Regions from separate parts of the Kitasatospora sp. NPDC058184 genome, predicted to be linked through region 1. Evidence: predicted binding sites of a transcription regulator. Region 1 holds the regulator's gene; the other holds the start of a gene.
The links. Region 1 encodes HrcA, which represses chaperone genes, less so after heat shock. Its sites were predicted from a motif close to TTNGCACTCNGNNNNNCNGAGTGCNAA; they were not measured.
Positions count from the first base shown of each region.

Region 1 (14,313 bases):
ACGGCTACCGGCCGTTGAAGGCGTCCTTCAGCCGGGAGAAGAGGCCCTGCTGGCCCGGCGCGAACTGGCCGGACGGCCGCTCCTCGCCGCGCAGCACCGCGAGGCGGCGCAGCAGCTCCTCCTGCTCGGGGTCGAGCTTGCTGGGCGTCTTCACCTCGACGTGCACTATCAGGTCGCCACGGCCGCCGCCGCGCAGGTGGGTGATGCCCCGGCCGTGCAGCGGGATCGACTGGCCGGACTGGGTGCCGGGCCGGATGTCGACCTCCTCCAGGCCGTCCAGGGTCTGCAGCGGCACCTGGGTGCCGAGCGCGGCCGCCGTCATCGGGATGGTGACGGTGCAGTGCAGGTCGTCCCCGCGCCGCTGGAAGATCGTGTGGGTGGTCTCGGCGATCTCGACGTACAGGTCGCCGGCCGGGCCGCCGCCGGGGCCGACCTCGCCCTCGCCGGCCAGCTGGATCCGGGTGCCGTTGTCGACACCGGCCGGGATCTTGACGGTCAGCGTGCGGCGGGCGCGCACCCGGCCGTCGCCGGCGCACTCCGGGCACGGGGTCGGCACGACGGTGCCGAAGCCCTGGCACTGCGGGCAGGGGCGGGAGGTCATGACCTGGCCCAGGAAGGACCGGGTGACCTGGGAGACCTCGCCCTTGCCGCGGCACATGTCACAGGTCTGCGCCGAGGTGCCGGGGGCCGCGCCCTCGCCGCTGCACGTGGTGCAGGTGACGGCGGTGTCGACCTGGAGCTCCTTGGTGGTGCCGAAAGCAGCCTCCTCCAGGGTGATCTCCAGCCGGATCATGGCGTCCTGGCCCCGGCGGGTGCGCGAGCGCGGGCCGCGCTGGCCGGCCGCGGCGCCGAAGAAGGCGTCCATGATGTCGGAGAAGCCGAAGCCCGCCGCGCCGGCACCGAAGCCGCCCGCGCCGCCGCCCGGGGACAGCGGGTCCCCGCCGAGGTCGTAGACCTGGCGCTTCTGCGGATCGGAGAGCACCTCGTAAGCGGCGTTGATCTCCTTGAACCGCTCCTGCGTCTTCGGGTCCGGGTTGACGTCCGGGTGCAGTTCGCGCGCCAGGCGCCGGAACGCCTTCTTGATCTCGTCCTGCCCCGCATCCCGTCGGACGCCGAGTACCGCGTAGTAGTCCGTGGCCACCAAATGCTCCGCTTGTTCCGCCTGTAGTAGTGCTGCGACTGGTCACCGCCGTCGGATTTCCGACGGCGGCCTTTGCTAGGACTCGGCCAGGATCTGGCCCACGTACCGCGCCACCGCTCGCACCGCCCCCATTGTGCCCGGGTAGTCCATCCGGGTCGGACCGATCACACCCAGTTTCGCCACGCTCTCGTCGCCCGAACCGTAGCCGACCGAGACGATGGACGTGGAAGTCAGCCCCTCGTAGGTGTTCTCCCGCCCGATCCGGACCGTCATCGCGGCGTCCGCGGTCTCACCCAGGAGGCGGAGCAGGACGACCTGCTCCTCCAGGGCCTCCAGCACCGGCTGGATGCTGAGCGGGAAGTCGTGCCCGAAGCGGGTCAGGTTGGCCGTGCCGGCCAGCATGATCCGCTCCTCGTTCTGCTCGGCGAGCGTCTCGAACAGGGTCGCCAGGACCGTGCTGACGGTCGGCCGCTCGGCCGGTTCGAACTGCGCCGGCAGCTCCTCCAGCAGCCCCGGGACCTCCGGGAGGCGCCGGCCGGCGGCCCTCGCGTTGATCCGGGCCCGCAGGTCCGCCAGCACCGTCTCGCCGACCGGGCCCGGGCAGTCGACCATCCGCTGCTCGACCCGGCCGGTGTTGGTGATCAGCACCAGCATCACCTTGGCCGGGGCCAGCGCCACCAGCTCGATGTGCCGGACGGTGGAGCGCGTCAGCGAGGGGTACTGCACCACCGCGACCTGCCGGGTCAGCTGGGCGAGCAGCCGCACGGTGCGCGCGACCACGTCGTCCAGGTCGACCGCGCCGTCCAGGAAGTGCCGGATGGCCCGGCGCTCGGGGGCGCTCATCGGCTTGATCTCGGCGAGCTTGTCGACGAAGAGGCGGTACCCCTTGTCGGTCGGGATGCGGCCGGCGCTGGTGTGCGGCTGGTGGATGTAGCCCTCCTCCTCCAGCGCCGCCATGTCGTTGCGGACGGTCGCCGGCGAGACCCCGAGGTTGTGCCGTTCCACCAGGGCCTTGGAGCCGACCGGCTCCTCGGTGCCCACGTAGTCCTGCACGATCGCGCGGAGCACGGCGAGCTTGCGTTCGTCCAGCTGGCGGACCTCACCGGCCATGGGGCACGCACCTCCGTCTTCGCACGTTGTCCGACTGTGTCCCTTGCTGCTGCGGGCCGCTCCGAAGACCCTTGCCCTGGCACTCTGAACACGCGAGTGCCAAAACCGTACCTGCCAGTGTAAGGCCCGGGTCCTACGGCAGGAACGGCCGGACCGGGGTGATCCTCCCCGCAGTTCCGCTCACGGCCCGCGGGGCCCCGGCGGTTCGATCCTCCCGGCGCCGGGGTGGTGCCGAGAGGCCGTCCGGGTGGCAGCATCGAAAGCGACGGCGAATGGAGGAGCAAGCGATGTCGAGCTCGGGCCAGCACACCCGTTTCGCGCCGGACCGCGGCCTGACCGGCCGCATGGTCGCGACGATGTTCGTGATCGGGCTGCTGTACGTCGGTTTCACCGGCCTGCTGATCGCGCTGCTGCGCGGCGCCTGGCCACTGATCGTCCTGATCTCCGGCGGGCTGTTCGTGGCCCAGTTCTGGTTCAGCGACAAGATCACCGAACGGGCGATGGGCGCCCGCCAGGTGTCCCCGGAGCAGTTCCCCCAGCTGCACGGCACCATCGACCGGCTCTGCGCCCTGGCCGACATGCCCAAACCCCGCGTGGCGGTCGCCGACAACGACATGCCGAACGCCTTCGCCACCGGCCGCAACCCGCAGAACGCGGTGGTCTGCGTGACCACCGGGCTGCTGCGCCGGCTGGAGCCCGAGGAACTGGAGGGCGTCCTCGCCCACGAGCTGTCGCACGTCGCCCACCGGGACGTCGCGGTGATGACGATCGCCGGCTTCCTCGGCGTCCTCGCCGGGGCGATGACCCGGATCGCGATGTACGGCGGGTTCATGGGCGGCGGGCGCAACAACAACGACCAGAACGCGGCCGTGCTGGCGCTGATCATCCCGCTGGTGTCGGTCGTCGTCTACGCGATCAGCTTCCTGCTCACCCGGCTGCTGTCCCGCTACCGCGAACTCGCCGCCGACCGGGCCGCCGCCCAGCTCACCGGGCATCCCAGCGCCCTCGCCTCGGCGCTCACCAAGGTGACCGGGCAGATCGCGGCCATCCCCAGCAAGGACCTGCGCCAGGCCCAGCCGTACAACGCCTTCTACTTCGCCCCCGCGCTGAGCGCCCGGGAGGCCGCCTCGCAGCTGTTCTCCACCCACCCGAGCCTGGAGAAGCGGCTGGAGCAGCTGGCGAAGATCTCCGAGCAGCTCGGCCGCTGAGTCTCAGTTTTCGACCCGAGAGGACCGCCGTGGGAATCCTGGACGCCCTGTTCGGCCGCACCAAGCCCGTCAAGCCCGACCTCGACCAGCTGTTCGGCGTGCCGTCCGCCGCGCTCACCCTGGAGGCCGGGGCCGGGTTCACCCCCACCGGGCTCGGCTCGGTCTGCTTCGCGGCCGTCGAGGGCGCCGCCTTCGTCCAGGTCCAGCAGCAGGTCCGGGCGCTGCTGGACGCCGACACCGAGCGCGGCGGCGTCCCCGTGGAGGCCTCCAAGGACGGCTACGGCTATTCCTGGCTGCTCGCCCGGCACCGCCCCGAGGAACTGCCCGAACTGGTCAACGACCTGCACGCGGTCAACAGCGAACTGGAGGCGAACGGCTTCGGGCCGCAGCTGCTCTGCTCGCTCGTCGGCTTCCGCGACCCGGACGGGCGGTCGCTGGCCCTCGTCTACCTCTACAAGCGGGGGACGTTCTACCCCTTCGCCCCGATGCCCGGCGGCGGGGAGCGGCGCGACAGTCCGCTGGAACTGCAGGTCAACGCGATGCTGGGGAACGACCTGCGGCTGGAGAAGGACCTGAGCCGCTGGTTCCCGGTCTGGGGCGCGCCGGGCCTCTGACGCGCCGTCCGCCCTCCCTATGATCACCCGTATGCGCAGCCGCCAGTACGGACCCGACCTGACCCCGCCGTGGAAGAAGCAGGCCCCCGCCCCGGAGGTGCCCGCCGAGCGGGACCTGGTGGTCGAGGAGGCGGCGACCGGCTATTGCGGGGCCGTGGTGCGCTGCGAGAAGACCGCCGAAGGCTTCACCGTCACCCTGGAGGACCGGTTCGGCAAGCACCGGGTGTTCCCCCTGGTGCCGCGCGGCTTCCTGCTGGAGGGCCGGGTCGTCACCCTGGTCCGCCCGGCCGGCCCGGCCCCCGCCCGCACCCCGGGCCGCACCGCCTCCGGCTCCGTCGCCGTCCCCGGCGCCCGCGCCCGGGTCGCCCGCGAGTCCCGCATCTACGTCGAGGGCCGGCACGACGCGGAGCTGGTCGAACGGGTCTGGGGCGACGACCTGCGGATCGAGGGCGTGGTCGTCGAGTACCTGCGCGGCATCGACGACCTGCCCGCGATCGTCGCCGACTTCGCCCCCGGCCCCGGCCGCCGCCTCGGCGTCCTGGTCGACCACCTGCTCCCGGGCACGAAGGAGCACCGCATCGCCGCCCGGGTCACCGGCGACTCGGTGCTGGTCGTCGGCCACCCCTACATCGACATCTGGCAGGCCGTGAAGCCCTCCTCCGTCGGCATCCCCGCCTGGCCCGCCGTCCCTCGGGCCGAGGACTGGAAGGAGGGCACCTGCCGCCGCCTCGGCTGGCCGGTGGACACCCCCGCGGCCTGGAAGCACATCCTCTCGAAGGTCGACTCCTACAAGGACCTGGAGCCCGAACTCCTGGGCCGGGTCGAGGAACTGATCGACTTCACGGCCCTGCCGGAGTGACGGCGGGGAAAGTCGGCAGTCACCAGACTCACACCCATCGGATCCACAGGAACGGCCTCGCCGAAGAGGCTGGTCCGCTCGGAGAGGTGCGCACACGGTAAGCCCTCGGTCAGTCCACCAGGTCACGTACGACGGCGTCGGCCAGGAGGCGGCCCTGGAGGGTGAGGGTGGCGCGGCCCCGGGCGTAGGGGCCGGGGGCGAGGAGGCCGTCGGCGAGGTGGCGGTCGGCGGCCTCGCGGCCGGTGTCGGTGAGGAGGTCGAGGGGGATGCCGTCGACCAGGCGGAGCTCCAGCAGGATGCGTTCGACGCGGCGGTCCTCGTCGGCCAGCACCTCGCGGGCCAGGGCCGGGGTGCGGTGCTCGGCGAGGGCTTGGGCGTAGGCGGCGGGGTGCTTGGCGTTCCACCAGCGGACGCCGCCGACGTGGCTGTGGGCGCCGGGGCCGGCGCCCCACCAGTCGCCGCCGGTCCAGTAGAGCTCGTTGTGGCGGCAGCGGCCCTCGGGGGTGGTGGCCCAGTTGGAGACCTCGTACCAGGAGTAGCCGGCGGCGGCGAGCGCCTCCTCGGCGATCAGGTAGCGGTCGGCGTGCACGTCGTCGTCGATCATCGGCAGTTCGCCGCGCTTGACGCGGGCGGCGAGCCGGGTGCCCTCCTCGACGATCAGCGAGTACGCGGAGACGTGGTCGGGCCCGGCGCCGATGGCGGCGTCCAGGGAGGCCCGCCAGTCGTCGTCGGACTCGCCCGGGGTGCCGTAGATGAGGTCGAGGTTGACGTGTTCGAAGCCGGCCGCGCGGGCCTCGGCCACGCAGGCCTCGGGGCGGCCCGGGGTGTGGTGGCGGTCGAGCAGCTTCAGGACGTGCGGGCGGGCGCTCTGCATGCCGAAGGAGAGCCGGTTGTAGCCGCCCTCGCGCAGTTCGGCCAGGTACGCCGGGTCGACGGACTCCGGGTTGGCCTCGGTGGTGATCTCGGCGCCGTCGGCGAGCCCGAACTCCTCGCGGATCGCGGAGAGCATCTTGACCAGGTCGCGGGCGGGCAGCAGGGTCGGGGTGCCGCCGCCGAGGAAGACGGTGTGCACCGGCAGGTCGGCGGAGCCCAGCACCTTCCGGGCGTGGCGGATCTCGGCGACCACGTTGTCCGCGTAGGTCTCCTGGGAGGCGACGGCCCCGGAGGAGCGCAGCTCGGTGGCGGTGTAGGTGTTGAAGTCGCAGTAGCCGCAGCGGCTGGCGCAGTACGGCACGTGCAGGTAGAAGCCGAACGGCCGGTCGCCCAGCCCGTCGAGGGCGTGTGCGGGCAGGGAACCGTCGGACGGCACCGGATCGCCGTCGGGGAGTGCGGAGGGCATGAGCCCATTGTCCCGTACGGCCCGACCGAACCCGGCGGGCCGTACGGGGGCGGGGCCGGTCAGGCCTCGTTGGCGCCCGCGTACATGGCGGTGACCGCGTCGGCGTAGGTCCGCTCGACCACCGGGCGCTTGATCTTCAGGCTCGGGGTGAGCTCGCCGTGCTCGATGTCGAGGTCGCGCGGCAGCAGGTGGAACTTCTTGATCGTCTGCCAGCGCTGGAGGTCGCCGTTGACCCGCTTGACGAAGCCCTCGATCAGCTCGTGGACGGCCGGCTCGACGGCCAGCTCGGCGTAGGACTTCCCGGCCAGGCCGTGCTCGGCGGCCCACGGCAGCAGGACGGCCTCGTCCAGGCCGATCAGCGCGGTGCAGTAGTTGCGGCCGTTGCCGATCACCAGGATGTTGCTGACGAACGGGCAGACCGCCTTGAACTTGCCCTCGACCTCGCTGGGCGCCACGTACTTGCCGCCGGAGGTCTTGAACAGGTCCTTCTTGCGGTCGGTGATCCGCAGGAAGCCGTCCGGGCTGAGCTCGCCGATGTCCTCGGTGTGGAACCAGCCGTCCGGCTCCAGCACCTCGGCGGTCTTCTCCGGCAGGTTGTGGTAGCCGCGCATGACGCCGGGGCCGCGCAGCAGGATCTCGCCGTCCTCGGCGATCCGCACCTCGGTGCCGGGCAGCGGGCGGCCCACGGTGCCGATCCGCACGTCCTCGGCCCGGTTGACGCAGGAGCCGGCGCTGGTCTCGCTCAGGCCGTAGCCCTCCAGGATCGGCACCCCGGCGCCGATGAAGAAGTAGCCGATCTCCGGGGCGAGCGCGGCGCTGCCGGAGACCGCGCCGCGCAGCCGGCCGCCGAAGGCCGCCCGGATCTTCGCGTACACCAGCTTGTCGGCCAGCGCGTGCTGCACCCGCAGGCCGAGCGGGGCGCTCTCGGTGCCGGTGGCGATGCGGCTCTGCTGGACCGCCCGGGCGTGCTCGCGGGCGACCTTGGCCGCCCACAGGAAGATCTTGTACTTGGCGCCGCCCTCGGCCCGGGCCCGGCCCGCGATGCCGTTGTAGACCTTCTCGAAGATGCGCGGCGCGGAGGCCATGATGGTCGGCCGGATCGCCGGCAGGTTGTGGATGATCCGGTCCACCCGGCCGTCCACCGCCATCACGTGCCCGGTGGCGATCTGCCCGGAGATCAGCGTCTTGCCGAACACGTGGGACAGCGGCAGCCACATGAACTGCACGTCGTCGGGGCCCAGCAGGCCGCTGGCCTCCTGCGCCCGGCCCTCGTACGCCCAGCAGTCGTGCACCAGGCGCACGCCCTTGGGGCGGCCGGTGGTGCCGGAGGTGTAGATGAGGGTGGCCAGCTGCTCCTTGCCGAGCCCGTCGACGCCCTTCTCCACCGCGTCCGGGTGCTCCGCCAGGTACCGGGTGCCGCGCTCCTCCAGCTCGGCGAGGGTGAGCAGGTCCAGGCCGCCGGTCTCGGGGGCCTCGGCGGGCGCGTCGAAGAGGATCACGGTGCGCAGTTCGGGCAGCTGGTCGAGCTGCCCGACGGCCTTGGCCAGTTGGGCCTCGTTCTCGGCGAACAGCGCCCGGGAGCCGGAGTCGGAGAGGATGAACGCGGTCTCGTCCGCGTTGGTGCTGGGGTAGACGGTGGTGATCGCGGCGCCCGCGCACATGGCGCCGAGGTCGGCGACGATCCACTCCAGGCGGGTCGAGGAGGCCAGGGCCACCCGGTCCTCGGGCCGGATGCCGAGCGCCATCAGGCCTGCGGCCACCGCCTTGACCCGGACCGCGGTCTGCGCCCAGGTGAGCGAGCGCCACTGCTCGGCGCCGGGCGCGCCGTCGGCGGCCTGCTCGTCCACCGGCGAGGGGTAGCGGTAGGCCTCGGCGTTCGGGGTCAGGGCGACCCGCTCCAGGAACAGGTGGGCGACGGAGGCGGGGCGCCCGGCGACGAGGTCGGGCCTGCCGGAGTCGATCAGGGACTGCGCGGAACTCAACGAGGACCTCCGGTGGCGGGTGGCCGTCTGAGGGATTGTCGCGGCGTCCGTGGGGGCGGTCGCCGGGCCCCCGGTTCACCTGAGCGGTACCGGTCAGTAACAAAGGGGCAATCAGCAGCCTAGGGGGAAACCGGTCATTCCGTAAGGGGGCGGCGCCCGACGGCACGGCCCCGCGCGACCGGTGCCGCACCCCGCCGTTCGGCAAAGGCCCGGCAAACCTCCGGCTCCCGGACGCCGAATGACCTGTACGACGCTACAGAACACCGAGAATTGGGGTGCGAACCCGACCGGCGACGACAAGAGTGTGCTAGTGCTGATCAGACTGCTGAGGGCGTACCTGCGCCCGTACTCCCGACCGATCACCCTGCTGGTGCTGCTCCAGCTGGTGTCCACCCTCGCGGCGCTCTACCTGCCGACGCTCAACGCCGACATCATCGACGACGGCGTGGTCAAGGGCGACACCGGCTACATCCTGCGCGTCGGCGGGGTGATGATCGCGGTCACCGTCCTCCAGGCCCTCTGCTCCATCGGCGCGGTCTACTACGGCGCCCGCACCGCGATGGCCTTCGGCCGGGACGTCCGCGCCGCCGTCTTCGACCGGGTGCAGAGCTTCTCCGCCCGCGAGGTCGGCCAGTTCGGCGCCCCCTCGCTGATCACCCGCACCACCAACGACGTCCAGCAGGTCCAGATGCTCGCCCTGATGAGCTTCACGCTCATGGTCGCCGCGCCGATCATGTGCGTCGGCGGCATCATCATGGCGCTCAACCAGGACGTCCCGCTGTCCGGCCTGCTGCTCGCCGTCATCCCCGTGCTCGGCGTCGTCGTGGTCCTGCTGGTCCGCGCGCTGCGCCCCAGGTTCCGCAGCATGCAGGTACGGATCGACACCGTGAACCGGGTCCTGCGCGAGCAGATCACCGGCATCCGGGTCATCCGCGCCTTCGTCAAGGACGACCAGGAGCAGGCCCGCTTCGCCGACGCCAACGAGGACCTCACCCAGGTCTCCCGCCAGGTCGGCCGGCTGATGTCCATCATGTTCCCCGCCGTCATGCTGGTGGTGAACGTCTCCAGCGTCGCCGTGCTCTGGTTCGGCGCCCACCGCATCGACAGCGGCGCCATGCAGATCGGCGCGCTCACCGCGTTCCTCTCCTACCTGATGCAGATCCTGATGAGCGTCATGATGGCCACCTTCATGTTCATGATGGTGCCGCGCGCCGAGGTCTGCGCCGAGCGCATCCAGGAGGTCCTCGGCACCGACAGCAGCGTCGTCCCGCCCGCCACCCCGGTCACCGAGGTCCCGCACCGCGGCACCCTGGAACTGCGCGGCGTCGACTTCCGCTACCCCGGCGCCGAGGCCTCGGTGCTGCGCGGCATCGACCTCACCGCCGGCCCCGGCCAGACCACCGCCATCATCGGCTCCACCGGCAGCGGCAAGTCCACCCTGCTCGGCCTCGTCCCCCGGCTCTTCGACGTCACCTCCGGCCGGGTCCTGCTCGACGGCGTCGACGTCCGCGAACTCGCCCCCGCCGCGATCGCCGAGAGCGTCGGCATCGTCCCGCAGAAGCCCTACCTCTTCTCCGGCACCGTCGCCAGCAACCTCCGCTACGGCCGGCCCGACGCCACCGACGAGGAGCTCTGGCACGCCCTGGAGATCGCCCAGGCCAAGGAGTTCGTCGAGAAGCTGCCCGAAGGCCTGGACGCCCCCATCGCCCAGGGCGGCGGCAACGTCTCCGGCGGCCAGCGCCAACGCCTGGCCATCGCCCGGACCCTGGTCCGCCGGCCCTCCGTCTACCTCTTCGACGACTCCTTCTCCGCGCTCGACTACGCCACCGACGCCCGGCTCCGCAAGGCCCTCGCCCGCGAGACCTCCGACGCCACCGTCCTGATCGTCGCCCAGCGGGTGTCCACCATCCGCGACGCCGACCGGATCATCGTCCTCGACGAGGGCGCCGTCGTCGGCAGTGGAACCCACCACGAGCTGATGGCCGACAACCCGACGTACCGGGAGATCGTGCTCTCCCAGCTCACCGAGCAGGAGGCGGCGTGACCACGCCCGGCAACAAGCCCGACCTGACCAAGGGGCCCGCCCCGAGAGGCACCGCTCCCGAGGACACCCCGGTGGACGGCGCCCCGGCGAACGGCGCCCCGAAGGACGCCGCCAAGGACGCCGAACTGCCCAGCGACTCCCAGGCCGCCGCCGCCCGCCGCGGCCCGGCCGGCCCCGGCCGCTTCATGGGCGGCCAGGGCACCGAGAAGTCCATGGACTTCAAGGGCTCCGGCAAGCGCGTCCTCGGCCTGCTGCGCCCCGAACGCAACACCCTGATCGGCGTCCTGGTCCTCGGCGTGCTCGGCATCGGCTGCGCCGTCATCGGCCCCAAGATCCTCGGCGACGCCACCGACCTGATCTTCGCCGGTGTCGTCGGCGCCCGCTTCCAGACCGGGATGTCCAAGGACCAGGTCATCGACGGGCTGCGCGCCCACGGCGAGGGCGGCGTCGCCGACCTGCTCTCCTCCGTCCACTTCACCCCCGGCCAGGGCATGGACTTCGGCGCCATCGGCACCGTCCTGCTCTGGGTGCTCGGCATCTACCTCGCCTCCGCCGTCTTCGGCATCTTCCAGGGCCGGCTCGCCACCCGGGCCATCCAGGCCGCGAGCTACCGGCTGCGCCAGGACGTCGAGGCCAAGCTCGCCCGGCTGCCGCTCAGCTACTTCGACAAGCAGCCGCGCGGCGAGGTGCTCAGCCGGGTCACCAACGACATCGACAACATCGGCCAGTCCATGCAGCAGACCATGGGACAGGTCGTCAACTCGCTGCTCACCGTGGTCGGCGTGCTCGCGATGATGTTCTGGATCTCCCCGCTGCTCGCCGTGATCGCCCTGGTCTCGGTGCCCGTCTCGGTCGTCGTCGCCACCAGGGTCGGCAAGCGGGCCCAGCCGCAGTTCGTCCAGCAGTGGAAGTCCACCGGCCAACTGAACGCCCACATCGAGGAGATGTACACCGGCCACACCCTGGTCAAGGTGTTCGGGCGCCAGCACGAGTCCGCGGAGACCTTCCGGGAGCACAACGAGGCGCTCTACCACGCCAGCTTCAAGGCCCAGTTCATCTCCGGCATCATCCAGCCCGCGATGATGCTGATCGGCAACCTCCAGTACGTGCTGGTCGCCGTCGTCGGCGGTCTGCGGGTCGCCAGCGGCGCGCTGTCCATCGGTGACGTCCAGGCGTTCATCCAGTACTCGCGGCAGTTCAGCCAGCCGCTCACCCAGGTCGCCAGCATGGCCAACCTGGTGCAGTCCGGCGTCGCCTCCGCCGAGCGCGTCTTCGAGCTGCTGGACGCCCCCGAGCAGAGCGCCGAACCGGCCATGCCGGAACGGCCCGACGTGGTGCGCGGCCGGGTCGCCTTCCAGGACGTGACCTTCCGCTACGACCCCGAGAAGCCGCTCATCGACGACCTCTCGCTCAAGGTCGAGCCCGGCCAGACCGTCGCCATCGTCGGCCCCACCGGCGCCGGCAAGACCACCCTGGTCAACCTGCTGATGCGGTTCTACGAGGTCAGCTCCGGACGGATCACCCTCGACGGCGTGGACATCGCCGCGATGTCCCGCGAGGAACTGCGCTCCGGCATCGGCATGGTGCTCCAGGACACCTGGCTGTTCGGCGGCAGCATCGCCGACAACATCGCCTACGGCGCCGAGTCGGCCACCCGCGACCAGGTCGTCGAGGCCGCCAGGGCCGCCCACGTCGACCGCTTCGTGCGCACCCTGCCGGACGGCTACGACACCGTCATCGACGACGAGGGCACCAACGTCAGCGCCGGCGAGAAGCAGCTGATCACCATCGCCCGGGCGTTCCTCGCCCAGCCGTCCATCCTGGTCCTGGACGAGGCGACCAGCTCCGTCGACACCCGCACCGAGGTGCTGATCCAGCGGGCCATGGCCCGGCTGCGCACCGGCCGCACCAGCTTCGTGATCGCCCACCGGCTCTCCACCATCCGGGACGCCGACGTGATCCTGGTGATGGAGAACGGCTCGATCGTCGAGCAGGGCTCGCACGACCACCTGATCGCCGCCGACGGTGCCTACGCCCGGCTCTACCAGGCGCAGTTCGCCGAGGCCGTGGCCGAGGTGGACTGACGCTCCCCCGAAGACCGTCGGAGAACGCGGGAAGGGCCCGGGCTGATGCCCGGGCCCTTCCCGCGTCTCCGAACGCCTGCCGCCGTTACTTCTTCTCCTTCGGCGCCTCGGCGTCGGTGGACAGCGCGGCGATGAAGGCCTCCTGCGGGACCTCCACGCGGCCGACCATCTTCATCCGCTTCTTGCCTTCCTTCTGCTTCTCCAGCAGCTTCCGCTTACGGGAGATGTCACCGCCGTAGCACTTGGCGAGGACGTCCTTGCGGATCGCGCGGACCGTCTCACGGGCGATCACCCGGGAGCCGATGGCCGCCTGGATCGGCACCTCGAACTGCTGGCGGGGGATGAGCTTCTGGAGCTTGCCCGCCATCATCACGCCGTAGCCGTAGGCCTTGTCCTTGTGGACGATCGCGGAGAAGGCGTCCACCGCGTCGCCGTGCAGCAGGATGTCGACCTTCACCAGCTGGGCGGACTGCTCGCCGATGGGCTCGTAGTCCAGCGAGGCGTAGCCACGGGTCTTGGACTTCAGCTGGTCGAAGAAGTCGAAGACGATCTCCGCGAGCGGCAGGGTGTAGCGCAGCTCGACCCGGTCCTCGGACAGGTAGTCCATGCCCTGGAGGTTGCCGCGGCGGGACTGGCAGAGCTCCATGATCGCGCCGACGAACTCGTTGGGCGCGAGGATGGTGCCGCGCACCACCGGCTCGAACACCTCGGCGATCTTGCCGGTGGGGAACTCGCTCGGGTTGGTGACGGTGTGCTCGGTGCCGTCCTCCATGACCACCCGGTAGACCACGTTCGGGGCGGTGGAGATCAGGTCAAGGTTGAACTCGCGCTCCAGGCGCTCCCGGATGATCTCCAGGTGCAGCAGGCCGAGGAAGCCGCAGCGGTAGCCGAAGCCGAGCGCGACCGAGGTCTCCGGCTCGTACACCAGCGCGGCGTCGTTGAGCCGCAGCTTGTCGAGGGCGTCGCGCAGCAGCGGGTAGTCCGAGCCGTCCAGCGGGTAGAGGCCGGAGAACACCATCGGGCGCGGGTCCTTGTAGCCGCCGAGCGCCTCGGTGGCGCCCTTGTGCATCGAGGTGATCGTGTCACCGACCTTGGACTGCCGGACGTCCTTCACACCGGTGATGATGTAGCCCACCTCGCCGACGCCGAGGCCGTCGGCGACCTTCGGCTCGGGCGAGATGACGCCGATCTCCAGCAGCTCGTGGGTCGCGCCGGTGGACATCATCGAGATCCGCTCGCGCTTGGTGAGCTGCCCGTCCACCACACGGACGTAGGTGACCACGCCGCGGTAGGAGTCGTACACCGAGTCGAAGATCATCGCGCGGGCCGGGGCGTCCTTGACGCCGACCGGGGCCGGGACGGTGTTGACGATGTGGTCCAGCAGGTCCTCGACGCCCAGGCCGGTCTTGGCGCTGACCTGGAGCACGTCGGAGGGGTCGCAGCCGATGATGTGGGCGATCTCGGCCGCGTACTTCTCCGGCTGGGCGGCCGGCAGGTCGATCTTGTTGAGGACCGGGACGATCGTGAGGTCGTTCTCCAGCGCCAGGTACAGGTTGGCGAGGGTCTGCGCCTCGATGCCCTGGGCCGCGTCGACCACCAGGATGGTGCCCTCGCACGCGGCGAGGGAGCGGGACACCTCGTACGTGAAGTCCACGTGGCCGGGGGTGTCGATCATGTTGAGGATGTGCGTCGTCCCGGCGTTCGGACCGGTCTTCGGCGCCCACGGAAGGCGGACCGCCTGCGACTTGATGGTGATGCCGCGCTCACGCTCGATGTCCATGCGGTCGAGGTACTGGGCACGCATCTGCCGGGGGTCGACGACGCCGGTGATCTGCAGCATCCGGTCTGCGAGCGTCGACTTGCCGTGGTCGATGTGGGCGATGATGCAGAAGTTGCGGATCAGCGCCGGGTCGGTACGGCTGGGCTCTGGCA
Region 1 covers NZ_JBHVVE010000013.1:125,146-139,458, forward strand. The annotation lists gene dnaJ (molecular chaperone DnaJ) at 5-1,141, opposite strand; gene hrcA (heat-inducible transcriptional repressor HrcA) at 1,217-2,251, opposite strand; gene htpX (zinc metalloprotease HtpX) at 2,539-3,459, shown strand; gene ACFVXH_RS24255 (hypothetical protein) at 3,489-4,073, shown strand; gene ACFVXH_RS24260 (DUF3097 domain-containing protein) at 4,105-4,932, shown strand; gene hemW (radical SAM family heme chaperone HemW) at 5,042-6,271, opposite strand; gene ACFVXH_RS24270 (AMP-dependent synthetase/ligase) at 6,331-8,253, opposite strand; gene ACFVXH_RS24275 (ABC transporter ATP-binding protein) at 8,564-10,297, shown strand; gene ACFVXH_RS24280 (ABC transporter ATP-binding protein) at 10,483-12,381, shown strand; gene lepA (translation elongation factor 4) at 12,467-14,313, opposite strand, start outside.

Region 2 (14,313 bases), on a different contig from region 1:
TCGGCGATCAGCCGGCCGTCCGGGCCCCAGACCGCGCTGCCGCCGCAGGTGTGCCACTCGCCGGTGCGGCCGATGTGGTTGGCGAGCACCGTGTAGAGGGTGTTGTCGAGCGCGCGGGCCGGGAACCAGGTGCGGGACTCGTGGTGGCCGTGGCCCATGCTGAACAGCGCGCCGACCAGGTAGGCGTGGCAGCCGTCGAGCGCTGCGGCGCGGGCGTGCTCGGGGAAGCCGGAGTCGTAGCAGACGCCGAGGCCGAGCCGCCAGCCGTCCAGTTCCACGGTGCAGCCGGCCGTTCCGGGGCGGAAGTGCTCGCGTTCGCTCTTGAACAGGTGCTGCTTGTCGTAGCGGGTGACGAAGCCGCCGTCCGGCCCGAGGACGAGGGCGGAGATGCGCAGGTCGTCGCCGTCCCGTACGGCGGCGCCGACGATCGCGGCGGTGCCGGTCTCGCGGCAGGCCTCGGCGATCGGCGCGAGCCGCGGATCGCCGGGCTGGACCGCGTACCTGACGGGGTCGGCGCTGATCAGCTCGGGCTCGTAGCCGGAGAGGAACTTCTCCGCGAACAGCACCAGCCGGGCGCCGGCCCGGGCGGCCTCGCGGATCAGTCCGGCGGCCTGGGCGGCGTTGGCCGGTATGTCACCGGCCACGGCCTGGGCCTGGACGGTGGCGATCCGCAGCGGGCGCCCGGGGTAACCGTCCGGTGCGGTGGGGGCGTTGGGAGCCGTGGGAGCGGTGGGGGCAGGGGTGTCGGACATGGCCGCCAACCTAGCGCGACGGCTCTCGGCCGGCGTCGGAGTAACGGGGCGGCGGGGGCGGGGCAGCGGGGTGACGGCGCCTCAGCGCACGGCCTCGTCCGGCCGGTCGACGGGGTCGGACGGGTCCACCGGTTCGCCCGGGGCGCCGTCCCGCGCGCCGTGCGGTCCGTCCTCGTCCAGCGGGGCGGCGGTGCCCGAGGGGTGCCCGGCCGACACGAGGACCCGCTGCACCCGGGGCCTGGTACGCCAGTTGACCCGCCGTACGTCCTGGGCCAGCGCGCCGGGGCGCCACACCTGGATCACGGCGGTCACGGTGCCCAGCACGATCCCGGCGGCCAGCCAGCCGGCCAGCACGTCGCTGGGCCAGTGCACGCCGAGCGCGACCCGGGTCCAGCCGATGGTCAGCACCGTCGCCGCGGCCACCAGGCAGGCGGCGGTCCGGCCGCGCCGGCGGACCCGGTACCAGAGCAGGCCGACCAGGACGGCGCAGGTGATCGCCGAGGCCATGGCGTGCCCGGAGGGGAAGGACGGCCCGCCGGCGTGCGAGACCGGATCGGTGAAGGAGGGGCGGGCGCGGTCGAAGGACAGCTTCAGCGCCCACAGGACGCCCCAGCCGACGAGGGCCTGGGCGGCCACCCAGCCGGCCAGCACCCGGGCGCCGATCAACCAGAGCCACCCGGCGGCGATTCCGAGAAGCGTACGCATCGTGACGGTGCCGCCGATGTCGGAGAGCGTCTGCACCGAGGCGGTCCAGATCCGGTGCTCCCGGGCGTAGGTGTGCAGTTCGCCGATCCACTCCTGGTCGAAGCGGGCGAGCGGGCGCCATTGGCCGGTGACCAGGGCCGCCAGCAGGCCGAACAGCGCGGCACAGCCCAGCGCGAGCGCGGCGTCCCGAAGGAGACTGCGATTACGCGCAGTGAGGATGGTCGTGCTGTTGGTCAGGTGCATGGCTGACACCTTCCCAGTGTCCCGTGCCGAGCAAGGGCCGGAGTGATAGCGATTCGGCATCGTTTGTGCGGAGGACCTGCGTGCGCCGGGGTGTGGGCCGGGACGGACGGCGGGGTGCGCGGGGAACGTCGGCGGCCGTTCGCGGGTTCAAGGGGTGGGCGGTGGTCGCGTGAGGGTCGAGTGAAGAAAACACTCCCGGAGCGGTCACCCGATGACACGGGAAGTGCCCGACCGGTCACCCAGTGTCCAGAAGCGGGGTGAAAACCGGCAGGATACTGCATCGCCGGGAAGAATCTGAGTGACTTGGGAATGTTGTCCGGAATCTGTTCGTTGGATCGTTACGTGTGAGGCCCCGAGGGGCCCGCATTTCTTGCCCTCACGAGGCAGGCAGGCAGACCTCGGCAACACCAGCAAAGGGAGCAAGCATGGCCACCCGTGCCGTCGTTCGCGACAGGGCCGACCGGAGTCGCGCGGCCCGCCCGACCAACCTCGAGGCCGACCGCGACCTGGTCGGCATGTACCTCGACGAGATCGCCAGGACACCCCTGCTCGATGCCGCCGAGGAGGTCGAGCTCTCGCTGCGGATCGAGGCCGGCGTGTACGCCCAGCACATGCTGGACGAGGGCGAACTCCCCGACGGCGTCACGCGCGAGGAGCTGGAGGCGATAGCCGCCGACGCCGAGCGCGCCAAGGACGTCTTCATCCGCTCCAACCTCCGGCTCGTGGTCGCCGTCGCCCGTCGCTACCCGCGCAGCGGCCTGCCGCTGCTGGACCTCATCCAGGAGGGCAACGCGGGCCTGGTGCGCGCCGTCGAGAAGTTCGACTACGCCAAGGGCTTCAAGTTCTCCACGTACGCGACGTGGTGGATCCGGCAGGCGATCACCCGGTCCATCGCCGACCAGTCCCGCACCATCCGGCTGCCCGTGCACCTGGTGGAGGAGCTCGGGCGGATCCGACGGGTGCAGCGGGAGAAGTCCAAGGAGCTGGGCCGCGAGGCGGAGCCGGCCGAGATCGCGGCCGAGCTGGACACCACCGAGGCCCGGATCAAGGACGTGCTGGACTGGGCGCGCGATCCGGTCAGCCTCAACATGTCGGTCGACGACGAGGGCGAGACCCAGTTCGGCGACCTCGTCGAGGACACCGGGGCCACGTCCCCCGAGGACGCCGTGATGGTCATGCTCCGCAGGGAGGAACTGGACGGCCTGATCGGGCGGTTGGACGACCGCACCGCTTCGATCATCCGCTCCCGCTACGGGATGGAGGACGGCCGCGAGCGCACCCTCACCGAGGTGGGCAAGCAGCACGGCCTCACCCGCGAGCGGATCCGCCAGATCGAGAAGCACGCGCTGGCCGAGCTGAAGAAGATCGCGGACCACGCGGGCTTCGAAGCCGCCTGAGAGGCCGCCGGGAAAGCCGCCTGAGGAAGCCGCCTGAGAGGCCGCCGGGGAAGCCTCCCGGCAGGCTGCCTGGACCCGCCCTCATCGGGCCCTGGTGCGGAGCGCCCCGCACCGGGGCCCGAGGCGTGCCACGGGGCTCTTAGGCTGGAGGAAAGGGACGAGCGGACGGAGTGGACGGCGTGAGCGAGCAGGGGCAGGAAAAGGACCGGGAGCAGGGCGGGGAGCAGGAGCAGGAGCTCCGGAAGGCCGCGGCCGTGAAGGCCCGGCTGGTCTTCCGGGACCCGTTGGACCAGCAGTCCGGGGACGACACCGACGCAGGCTGGGGCGGCCGCCCCGGGGCGGGGGAGAGCGGTGGACGGGGGCTGGACTGGTACCTGAGCCAGCGCCCGCCGCACCACGGGGACTGAGGAACGGGGACCGGGGCCGAACGGCGCCCGCCGGTCAGCGCAGCGGTGCGACCAGCGCGTCGCGGATCTCGGTCAGCAGTTGGACCTCCTTGGCCTCGGCCTCCGCCGCCTCCTCGGCGAGGCTCTTGCGGTGGGCCGCCAACCTGTTCATGGGCACGATCAGGGCGAAGTAGACGACCGCCGCGGTGATCAGGAACTGGAGCACGGCGCTGAGCACCGATCCCCACAGGATGAGGATCCCGGACGTGACCTCACCGGTCGGGCTCACCTCGCAGGGCCCCTTGAGGCAGGAACTGTAGGACGCGAGGTCCTTGGTCCCGAAGACGCCGACGATCGGATTGATCACGCCTTTGACGAAGGCGTTGACGATGTTGGTGAAAGCCGCGCCGATGACCACGGCGACGGCGAGTTCGACGACATTTCCACGCAGCAGGAATTCCTTGAAGCCTTTCATGCCGCCTCGAACGACGAAGTCGCCTCCCGGTTACGGGTGATCTTCCGCAGCCCCGGACTGACAACCCGTCCGGCCCAGTGCGCCTCCCTGGGGCGGTGGCAGCCCGGCCCGCGCGGGCCCCAGTGCCAGCGCCGACGCCACCGCGAGCAGCACCAGGACGGGCACTGCGGCCCGCCGCCGCACCGCACTGCGCCAGCGGTGCCACCCGCCGCACCCGCGCCGGATCGGCGGGAAGCTCGGCAGCTCCTGCCGGGGCGGCACGGCGGGTGCGGGCAGTGGCAGCGGCAGGGGGAGGGAGAAGCTCGCGGTCGTCATCGACGCACCTCCGAGGTGTCGGCGGGCCGGCCCCTCGCGGACCGACCGGATGCCCACACGATGGGCGTTTCCGGCGAACTCGGAAAGCCCTTTCCCCAGGCCTGTGGACAACTCGCCCCTGTGGACAACTTCGTTCACTCGCCGGAGTGAGGTCGACCCCTCCGGGGTGACAGGGCGCCCGGGCGGGCATGCGAAAAGGCCCGCCGCCCCGCGTGGAAGCGGGGTCGACGGGCCTTTCCCTGGTCTACGGGCCGTCCGGGCCGATGGTGCCCGGCGCCGGGATCAGCTCGCGGCCGGAGCCGGGCTGGACGAGGTCGAGGAGCCGGAGCCCGACGACGTCGACGAGGAGGACGTGGACGCGGTGGACGACGTCGAGGGGGTCGACGACGACCCGGCGCCCACCGAGCTGCTGGAGGACGAACGGCTGTCGGTCCGGTAGAAGCCGGAGCCCTTGAACACGACGCCCACGGCCGAGAAGACCTTGCGGAGCCGTCCCTGGCAGTCGGGGCACGTGGTCAGCGCCTCGTCGGTGAACTTCTGCACCGCCTCCAGGCCGTTGCCGCACTCGGTGCACTGGTACTGGTACGTGGGCACTTGTCTTCCTCCTGGCACTCTCGCCTGATGAGTGCTAACGATGGTCAATGATGCGGCATTCCGCGGGATCAGTCCAGCGACCCCGGTGTGAGATCGGCCCCGGAGCACCCGTCGGCCGCCGTCGGCCCGGTTCCCGGACGACACCCGCGCAGCCTCCGGCCGCCGTCGGCTCGGCCCCGGGCGGCCGGAGGCCCGGCCCCCGGCCGCCGCCCCGCTCAGCCCTCGGCGACACCCGCCAGCTGCATCGGACGCCCGCCTTCCGCGGTCCCCGCAGCGGCGGTCTCCTCGCCCCGCGGCGCCACCAGCAGGTGCCGCAGCGAGGCCAGCACGACCAGTCCGAGCCCGGCCCCGACCACCGGCACCAGGAACCCGGTGGAGGGCCCGTGCCCGTCGATCAGCCGGCCGGCCGCCATCGAGCCGACCGCCAGTCCCAGCCCGATGGCGCCGGTCAGCCAGGTGAAGGCCTCGGTCTTGGCCCCGTCCGCGACCAGCGTCTCGACCAGGGTGTAGCCGCTGATCAGGGTCGGCGCGATGGCCAGTCCGCAGACCAGCCCGGCGACGGTCAGCGCGACCAGGTTGGGCATCGCCCACAGCACCGAGCAGCCCAGCACCAGCAGCGCGTAGCTGAACAGCATCCGCTGCTGCACCGGCCGCCGCCAGGCGATCACGCCGTACAGCACGCCGGCCAGCATGGAGCCGCCGGCGAAGATCCCGTACACGGTGCCGCCGGCGTCGTGCTGCCCGACCGAGTCGGCGAAGGCGTTCACCGAGACCTGCATGCCGCCGAACACCGCGCCGACCCCGAGGAAGGTCCCGGCCAGCAGCCGGACGCCGGGGGAGGCGAGCGCCGAGGCGCGCCTGGTGCCGGGCTGCGGCACGATCCGGGCCGGGGCGGTGCCCCGCTGGGCGGCGAAGGCCAGGCCGCCGACGAGGGTCAGCGCGGCCTCGGCGACCAGGGCGGTGGCCGGGTTGGCGAGGGCGGCGATGCCGGAGGCCAGGATCGGGCCGATCACGAAGGTGAACTCGTCCGTCACGGACTCGAAGGCGAAGGCGGTGCTCACCCGGGCCGCGGAGGCGTCGGAGGCGCCGTCGGCGGTGAACCTGGCGACCCAGCGGGCCCGGACCATCGCGCCGACCTGCGGCACGCTCGCACCGGCCGGCACGGCGGCCAGGAACAGGCTCCAGGCGGGCGCGTGGCCGAGCGCGAGGGCGACCAGCACGCCGACCGAGACGGCGTGCACCAGGACGGTCGGGACGAGCACCGAGGCCTGGCCGTAGCGGTCGGCGAGCCGCCCGGTCTGCGGCCCGATCAGGGCCTGGGCGACGGCGGCGACCGCGGTGACCGTACCGGCGGTGCCGTACGAGCCGTGGGTCTGCGTGACGAGCAGCAGGATGCCCATGCTGAGCATCGCGTACGGCAGTCGCGCGACGAGGGCGGGGGACAGGAACGTCCAGGCCCCGGGCGTGCGCAGCAGCTCGCCGTACCCGACGCGGGCGGGGGCGGGAGCTGCGGGGGTGGCCGCGGGGTGCGCGGCGGTGTCGACCGTTCGGCGCGCCGTCACGGTCGGTCCTTCCTGCTGCCTGGTAGCGCGGCAGGGCATGGTGTGGCCCCGACGGCGCCGAGAGTCGTCCTCTCGCGCGTCGACCGGGGTAGATACCGGGTCGGTCCGGCGTGGTGGCCGGGGGCCGGACCGCGGCCGCCGAGCGGTCGCGCCAACTCTGCGTCAGGCAGATGCTGGGGTGGTCTAGCGGTGGTTATACGGCGTGGTCGAACCAGCATACAGTTACGCGCGTAGACACCGCCAGCCCACCCCGGCCCGCAGGCCCGTCCGGGCCCCCGGGCCAAGGCGGACCGAGGAGAGCCGGGGCGGGCCCGGCGCCCGTCACCGCCCGTTCAGCCACCCCGCGAGCTTGCCGCCCTTGTCCACGGCCCGCAGCCGCCGCTCGGCGGCCTCGCCGACCTCGTCCGTGGTGACCACCAGCAGTTCGTCGCCGGCCCGCAGCACCGTCGCCTTGTCCGGCACGAAGGAGTTCCCCTCGCGCACGACCAGGGTGACCGCGGCCCCCTTGGGCAGCCGCAGTTCGCTGATCTCCACGCCGGACATCTTCGAGGTGGGGGAGAGCGCGACCGACAGCAGGTGTCCGTGCAGCTTCTCCAGCGGGGCGGACTCGATGCCCAGGTCCTGGCCCATGTCGCCCTCGTCGATCCGCAGCCGCTTGGCCACCCAGGGCAGGGTCGGCCCCTGGAGCAGGGTGAAGACGACGACCAGGATGAAGACGATGTTGAAGACGTCCTCGGCCCGGTGCGCGCCGGACACCACCGGGATGGTGGCCAGCACGATGGGCACCGCCCCGCGCAGCCCGGCCCAGCTCAGCAGCGCCTGCTCGCGGGCCGGCACCTTGAAGGGGGTCAGCGAGACCATCACCGACAGCGGCCGGGCCAGGAACACCAGCACCCCGCCGATCACCAGCGCGGGCACCACCGCGTCGCCCATGGTCTCGGGCGTGACGAGCAGCCCGAGCAGCACGAACATGCCGATCTGCCCGATCCACGCGAGCCCGTCGGCGAAGCCGCGGACGGCCGGGCCGTGCGGCAGCTTGGAGTTCCCGAGGATCACCGCGCTGATGTAGACGGCGAGGAAGCCGGAGCCGTGCAGCAGCGCGCCGCCGGCGTACGCGAGCACGGTGAGCGCCATCACGGCGATCGGGTAGAGGCCCGAGGAGGGCAGTGCGACGTGCTTGAGCCCGTAGGCCCCTATCTTGCCGACGGCCAGGCCTATGACGGCGCCGATGGCCAGCTCGGCGACGATCGTGCCGATCAGGACGTACCAGGAGTCCAGCTCCCCGGTGGTGGCGAAGGCGACGACCAGGATGACCACGGGCGCGTCGTTGAAGCCGGACTCGGCCTCCAGCAGGCCGGTGAGCCGGTGCGGCAGCGGGACCATCCGCAGCACCGAGAAGACGGCGGCCGCGTCGGTCGAGGAGACGATGGCGCCCAGCAGCAGCGAGGTGCGCCAGTCCAGGCCGACCAGCCAGTGGGCGCCGGCCGCGGTGGCGAACACGCTGACGCCGACGCCGAGGGTGGCGAGCACCGTCGCGGCGGGCATCACGGGCTTGATCTCGCGCCAGCTGGTCTTGAGGCCGCCCTCGGCCAGGATCACCACGAGCGCCGCGTAGCCGAGCACCTGGGTGAGTTCCGCGTTGTTGAACGTGACACCGATCCCGTTCTGGCCCAGCGCCACGCCGATCCCCAGATAGATCAGCAGGCTGGGCAGCCCTGATCGGGTGGAGAGTCGTACGGCGCCCACCGCGAACAGCAGGATCACGGAGGACTCGAGCAGGAGCTGGTTCAGATGGGAGATGTTCACGCAGGGGCACCTCGGGCAGGCAGGGGCGGGCGGGGTGTCTGGTGGTGCTGTGGGGTGACCCGTTAAGAAGTCGTCAATGCTCCCCTTGCGGATCGTTACGCAGTCTAACATTTTGCCATATCTTTAGCTTGGTCCCCCGTTCACGGTGCCCGGCCGACTCGGCCTAATGTGGTGCCCTGCCACGGCCGCAGGCCCTGGACACGCCCGCCCGCCCCGAAGTCAGGACCGCAAGGACCCAGATGCCCCGCTCGAAGAAGTTCCGGCGCGCCCGTCTGATCGTGATCGTGCTGGTCGTGCTGTTGGTGGCCGGTGCCGGCTACGGCGGCTACCGCGGGGTCTCCGCGGTTCGCGCCTCCTTCCCGGAGGTCGACGGCAGCGTGAAGGTGGCGGGCCTGAGCGCGCCCGTCGACGTCAAGCGGGACGCGAACGGCATCCCGCAGCTGTACGCGGACACCGACGAGGACCTGTTCCGCGCCCAGGGCTACGTCCAGGCGCAGGACCGCTTCTGGGAGATGGACGTCCGCCGGCACATCACCGCCGGCCGGCTCTCCGAGATGTTCGGCGACAGCCAGGTCGACACCGACACCTTCATCCGCACCATGGGCTGGCGGCAGGTGGCGCAGAAGGAGTTCGACACCAAGCTCTCGCCGGAGACCAAGAAGTACCTCCAGGCCTACTCGGACGGCGTGAACGCCTGGCTCTCCGAGCACCCCGGCGGCGCGAAGGCCTCGCTGGAGTACGGCCTGCTCGGCGTCGTCAACGGCGGCTACCGGCCCGAGCAGTGGTCCCCGGTCGACTCGGTGGCCTGGCTCAAGGCGATGGCCTGGAACCTCTCCGGGAACCTCCAGGAGGAGATCGACCGCTCGCTGCTGGCCCAGGACTTCGGCCCGGACAAGATCGCCGAGCTGTACCCGGACTACCCGTACGCCCGCAACGGCACCATCGTGAAGACCGGCGCGGTGACCGGCGACAACTACCGCCCCGCGGACGGCTCCCCGCAGTCCGGCACGGCCGCCGGAACGGCCGCCACGGCCCAGGGCGCGGCCACCACCAAGGCGATGCTGCAGAGCCTGACGGACCGGGTCGACGCGATGCCGCAGCTGCTCGGCCGCCCCGGCCAGGGCATCGGTTCCAACTCCTGGGTGGTCGCGGGCTCGCACACCACCACCGGCAAGCCGCTGCTGGCCAACGACCCGCACCTGGGCCCCGGCCTGCCCTCGGTCTGGTACCAGATGGGCCTGCACTGCCGGACCAGCTCCCCGGCCTGCCAGTTCGACGTCTCCGGCTTCACCTTCGCGGGCATGCCCGGCGTGGTCATCGGCCACAACAAGGACATCGCCTGGGGCTTCACCAACCTCGGCGCCGACGTCACCGACCTCTTCCTGGAGAAGGTCACCGGCCCGGAGACCTACCAGGTGGACGGCAAGGACGTGAAGTTCGACCTCCGCAAGGAGACCATCAAGGTCGCCGGCGGGGAGGACCGCACCATCACCGTCCGCACCACCCAGACCGGCGCCCCGCTCATCTCCGACCAGAGCACCGAGCAGCAGAACGTCGGCAAGTACGCCCCCAACGGCCCCTCCGCCCCGGACCGCGGCACCAGCGGCTACGGCGTCGCCCTGCAGTGGACGGCGCTCAGCCCCGGCAAGACCATGGACGCCGTCTTCGAGCTGGACAAGGCGAAGAACTGGGACGAGTTCCGCGCCGCCGCCAAGGACTTCACCGTCCCCGCGCAGAACCTGATCTACGCCGACGCCAAGAACATCGGCTACCAGGCCCCGGGCACCATCCCGGTCCGCGGCAAGGGCGACGGCACCCTCCCGGCGCTGGGCTGGGACTCCGCGTACCAGTGGAAGGACCCGATCCCCTTCAACGCGCTGCCGTGGAGCCTCAACCCCTCGGCCGGCTACATCGTCACCGCCAACCAGGCCGTGGTGGACCCGAGCTACAAGTACACCCTCACCAAGGACTGGGAGTACGGCACCCGCGCCAAGGAGATCACCGACCAGATCGAGGGCCTGCTCAAGAACAACGGCAAGATCTCGCCGGACGACATGCAGACCCTCCAGCTGGACAACACCAGCGTGATGGCCAAGACGCTGGTCCCGCTGCTGCTCAAGCAGCCGGTCAACGACCCGTACGTGCGCGAGGCCCAGGACCTGCTGAAGGACTGGAACTTCCACCAGGACGCCGACTCGGCCGCCGCCGCCTACTACAACGGCGTCTGGCGCCAGCTGCTGATCCTCGCCTTCGGCCAGAAGTTCCCGGCCGACCTGCGGGCCAAGGACAACTGCCTGCTGGTCCGCCAGCAGGACGACCCCACCAAGCCGGACAGCGCCACCAAGATCGTCACCGAGTGCGGCACCCGCGAACCGGGCAAGGCCCAGCCGGACGGTGGCGACCGCTGGACCGAGGTCGTGCGCCAGCAGCTGGAGAAGCCCGACAGCTCGTGGTGGACGTACATCGACGACCAGCACAAGGAGCAGAAGGGCCTGGACAACCTGCTCCAGGAGGCGATGAAGAACGCCCGCCAGGAGCTGACCTCGCTGCTCAGCAAGGATGTCTCCACCTGGAGCTGGGGCCGCCTGCACAAGCTGGAGCTGCGCGAGCAGACCCTCGGCACCGACGACTCCTCGATCGCCTCCGGCGCGGTGCACAAGCTGCTCAACCGCGGCCCGTACCGGCTCTCCGGCGGCTCGGCGGCGGTCGACGCGGCCGGCTGGAACGCGGCGGCCGGCTACCAGGTGGACTGGATCCCGTCGATGCGCATGGTGGTCGACCTGAACGACCTCGACTCCTCGCGCTGGATCAACGTCGGCGGCGCCTCCGGCCACGCCTTCCACGACAACTACAACGACCAGACCGACCTCTGGCTCAAGGGCAAGCTACTGACCTGGGCCTACACGCCGGACGCGGTCGAGAAGGCCACCAAGCACAAGCTGGTGCTCACCACCGGCTGACGCCCGTACGGCCCGGACACCGGCGGCCCCGCTCCCCCCGAGGGAGCGGGGCCGCCGCCGTCTCACCCGAGCCGGCGCACCCCCGAGGGCAGCACCGCCAGGTCCACCGGCCGGTCGTGCGGCTCGGCCGGCACCCGCTCCAGCAGCTCGTGCTCGTACAGCAGGACCGCCAGCACCGGCCGCGCCCCCGCCCGCGCCAGCCGGGCCAGCACCCGGTCGTAGCTGCCGCCGCCCCGGCCCAGCCGCAGCCCGGAGCGGTCCACCGCCAGGCCCGGCAGCAGCACCACCGCGGCCCGCGCGACCGCCTCCGGGCCGAGCCGCGGACCGACCGGCTCCAGCAGCCCGCGCCCGGCCGGGGCCAGCGCGTCCGGCCCCGCGTACGCGGCCCAGTCCAGGTCGTTGTCCGGCAGCAGCACCGGCAGCAGCACCCGCACCCCGCGCGCCCGCAGCGCGTCCAGCAGCGGCCTGGTCCCGGGCTCGGCTCCCACCGAGACGTACGCGGCCACCGTGGCGCCGGGGGCGGCCAGCTCCCCGGCGTGCCCGGCCAGCGCGTCGGCCGCCGCCGCCCGCTCCTCGACGGCCAGTTCGCGCCGCCGCGACAACAGCCGTGTCCTCAGGCCGCTCTTCTCGTTGGGCATCCGATCCTCGTTCATCCGATCCTCCTGGCCTCCGCACCGCCGACGCGCAGAGCCTGACACGCGAAGGGGCACCCCCCATTGACCACCCCGCTGCTGGTCCAGGCCCTGGCCGCACTCGGCGTCCCCGCACTGGCCGGCGCCACCGCCCTCGGACTGCGCGGCCGCCGGGAGCGGGCCCGGGCCGCCGCCGGGGCGCAGCGGCTGCGCGGGCGGATCGCCGAACTCGAGGAGCGCTGCGCCGACCTGGAGCGCACCGCCTCCTGCGACCCGCTCACCGGCGTGTGGAACTACCGCCACCTCCAGCTCACCCTGGACCGGGAGATCGAACGGGCCCGTCGCGCCGAGCACACCGGACAGGCCGACGGCCCGCGCCCGCTCGCCGTGCTGATGCTCGCCATCAGCGGCTTCGACGCGGTCGTCGCCGAGCACGGCCGGGGCCGGGCGGGCGCGGTGCTGCGCGACCTCGCCCAGCGGCTCGCGATGGAGATCCGCCGGGCCGACACCCTCGGCCGCTACGGCGGCGAGGAGTTCCTGGTGGTGCTGCCGGACACCGGCGCCGAGGGCGCCGCCCAGGTCGCCGAGCGGCTGGTCTGGTCGGTCCGCCGGCACCTGCTGCTGGACTGGTCCTCCGGCCCGCGCGAGTCCCGCCCCGCCGCCGGCAACGGCCTGACCGCCGCCGCCGGCATCGCCGTGTTGCCCGAGAACGGCACCCACGCGGCCGTCCTGCTGCGCGCCGCCGACACGGCGCTCGCCGCGGCCCGGGCGGCCGGCGGCGACTGCTGGCGGCTCTCGGCCCGGCCGCCCGGGGAGTCCGGGGAGCCCCGCGCCGACCGCTCCGAACAGGCCGCTCGCACGCCCGATCACGGAACGGATGCCGAACGTGACCGTACGGAAAAGGCGGGTAGTGTGTCGGCCTGTGTCGGCCGGGACCCGTTCGCCCAGCCGGTCGCGACCCATACGACTGCCACCGCGGCCGGGCCCAGCGACGTGCTGTCCTAGCCGTCCGCCCGTACTCGGCCGGGCGAAAACGTGCCTGAGTAAGGTGAACGCATGACGACGACCAACCCCCGAGTTCCGGTGACCAAGGCCGTGGTGCCCGCGGCCGGACTGGGCACCCGCTTCCTTCCGGCGACCAAGGCCACCCCGAAGGAGATGCTCCCGGTCGTCGACAAGCCGGCGATCCAGTACGTCGTCGAGGAGGCCTCCGCCGCGGGCCTGTCCGACATACTGATGGTCACCGGGCGCAACAAGCGGGCCCTGGAGGACCACTTCGACCGCGCCTACGAGCTGGAGGAGCTGCTGGTCCGCAAGGGCGACGAGCAGCGCCTGGCCCGGGTCCGCGAGTCCGTCGAGCTGGCCAACATGCACTACGTCCGCCAGGGCGACCCGAAGGGCCTCGGCCACGCCGTCTCGGTCGCCGAGCAGCACGTCGCCGGCCAGCCCTTCGCCGTCCTGCTCGGCGACGACCTGATCGACCCGCGCGACCCGCTGCTCTCCCGGATGATCGAGGTGCAGCAGCAGCTCGGCGGCTCGGTCGTCGCCCTGATGGAGGTCGACCCCTCCCAGATCCACCTCTACGGCTGCGCCGCCGTCAAGGCGAACGGCTTCGGCGAGGACGTCTTCCAGGTGACCGACCTGGTCGAGAAGCCCGAGCCCGGCGAGGCCCCGTCGAGCTACGCCGTGATCGGCCGCTACGTCCTCGACCCGCTGGTCTTCGACGTGCTGCGGGAGACCCCGCCCGGCCGCGGCGGCGAGATCCAACTGACCGACGCCCTGCGCGAGCTGACCAACCGCGAGGCGGCGGACGGCGGGCAGGTGCACGGCGTGCTCTTCAAGGGCCGCCGCTACGACACCGGCGACCGCGCCGACTACCTGCGCGCTATCGTCCGTCTGGCCGCCGAACGCGAGGACCTGGGCCCGGAGTTCCGCTCCTGGCTGCGGGAGTTCGTCGGCTCCGAGATGCAGGACTGACGCAGGACCACGACCGAGGGAGCGAGCCGCCGATGACCGGGTCCACCGAGCACAGCACCATGCCCAGCGCCTGCTGCGACGCCGGAGCGGACCCGGCCCCGGCGGCCCCCCGCCTCTGGACGGTGGACGAGCACCTCGCCGACGTGCTGGCCGCGGTCGGCCCGCTGCCCGCGATCGAGCTCCAGCTGCTGGAGGCCCGCGGCTGCCGGCTCGAGGAGGACGTGGTCGCCGACGGCGACCTGCCGCCCTTCGACAACAGCTCGATGGACGGCTACGCGGTCCGCACCGCCGACACCGAGGGCGCCACCGACACCTACCCGTCGGTGCTCTCGGTGGTCGGCGACATCGCGGCCGGTGCCGACGCGCTGCCCAGGGTCGGCCCCGGCCAGGCCGCCCGGATCATGACCGGCGCCCCGATGCCGCCCGGCGCCCAGGCCGTCGCCCCGGTCGAGTGGACCGACGGCGGCACCGGCACCGGGGTGGCCGCCGCCGCGATGACCGCGCCGGTC
Region 2 covers NZ_JBHVVE010000026.1:39,974-54,286, forward strand. The annotation lists gene ACFVXH_RS34555 (carbon-nitrogen hydrolase family protein) at 1-752, opposite strand, end outside; gene ACFVXH_RS34560 (phosphatase PAP2 family protein) at 834-1,700, opposite strand; gene ACFVXH_RS34565 (sigma-70 family RNA polymerase sigma factor) at 2,126-3,097, shown strand; gene ACFVXH_RS34570 (hypothetical protein) at 3,277-3,504, shown strand; gene mscL (large conductance mechanosensitive channel protein MscL) at 3,539-3,958, opposite strand; gene ACFVXH_RS34580 (hypothetical protein) at 3,989-4,273, opposite strand; gene ACFVXH_RS34585 (FmdB family zinc ribbon protein) at 4,556-4,867, opposite strand; gene ACFVXH_RS34590 (MFS transporter) at 5,083-6,429, opposite strand; gene ACFVXH_RS34595 (potassium/proton antiporter) at 6,751-8,235, opposite strand; gene ACFVXH_RS34600 (penicillin acylase family protein) at 8,475-11,195, shown strand; gene ACFVXH_RS34605 (5-formyltetrahydrofolate cyclo-ligase) at 11,258-11,848, opposite strand; gene ACFVXH_RS34610 (GGDEF domain-containing protein) at 11,912-12,832, shown strand; gene galU (UTP--glucose-1-phosphate uridylyltransferase GalU) at 12,884-13,804, shown strand; gene glp (gephyrin-like molybdotransferase Glp) at 13,837-14,313, shown strand, end outside.
Region 2: a site for HrcA is predicted at 4,879-4,905, ahead of ACFVXH_RS34585 (FmdB family zinc ribbon protein). Genes of this name have one in related genera too.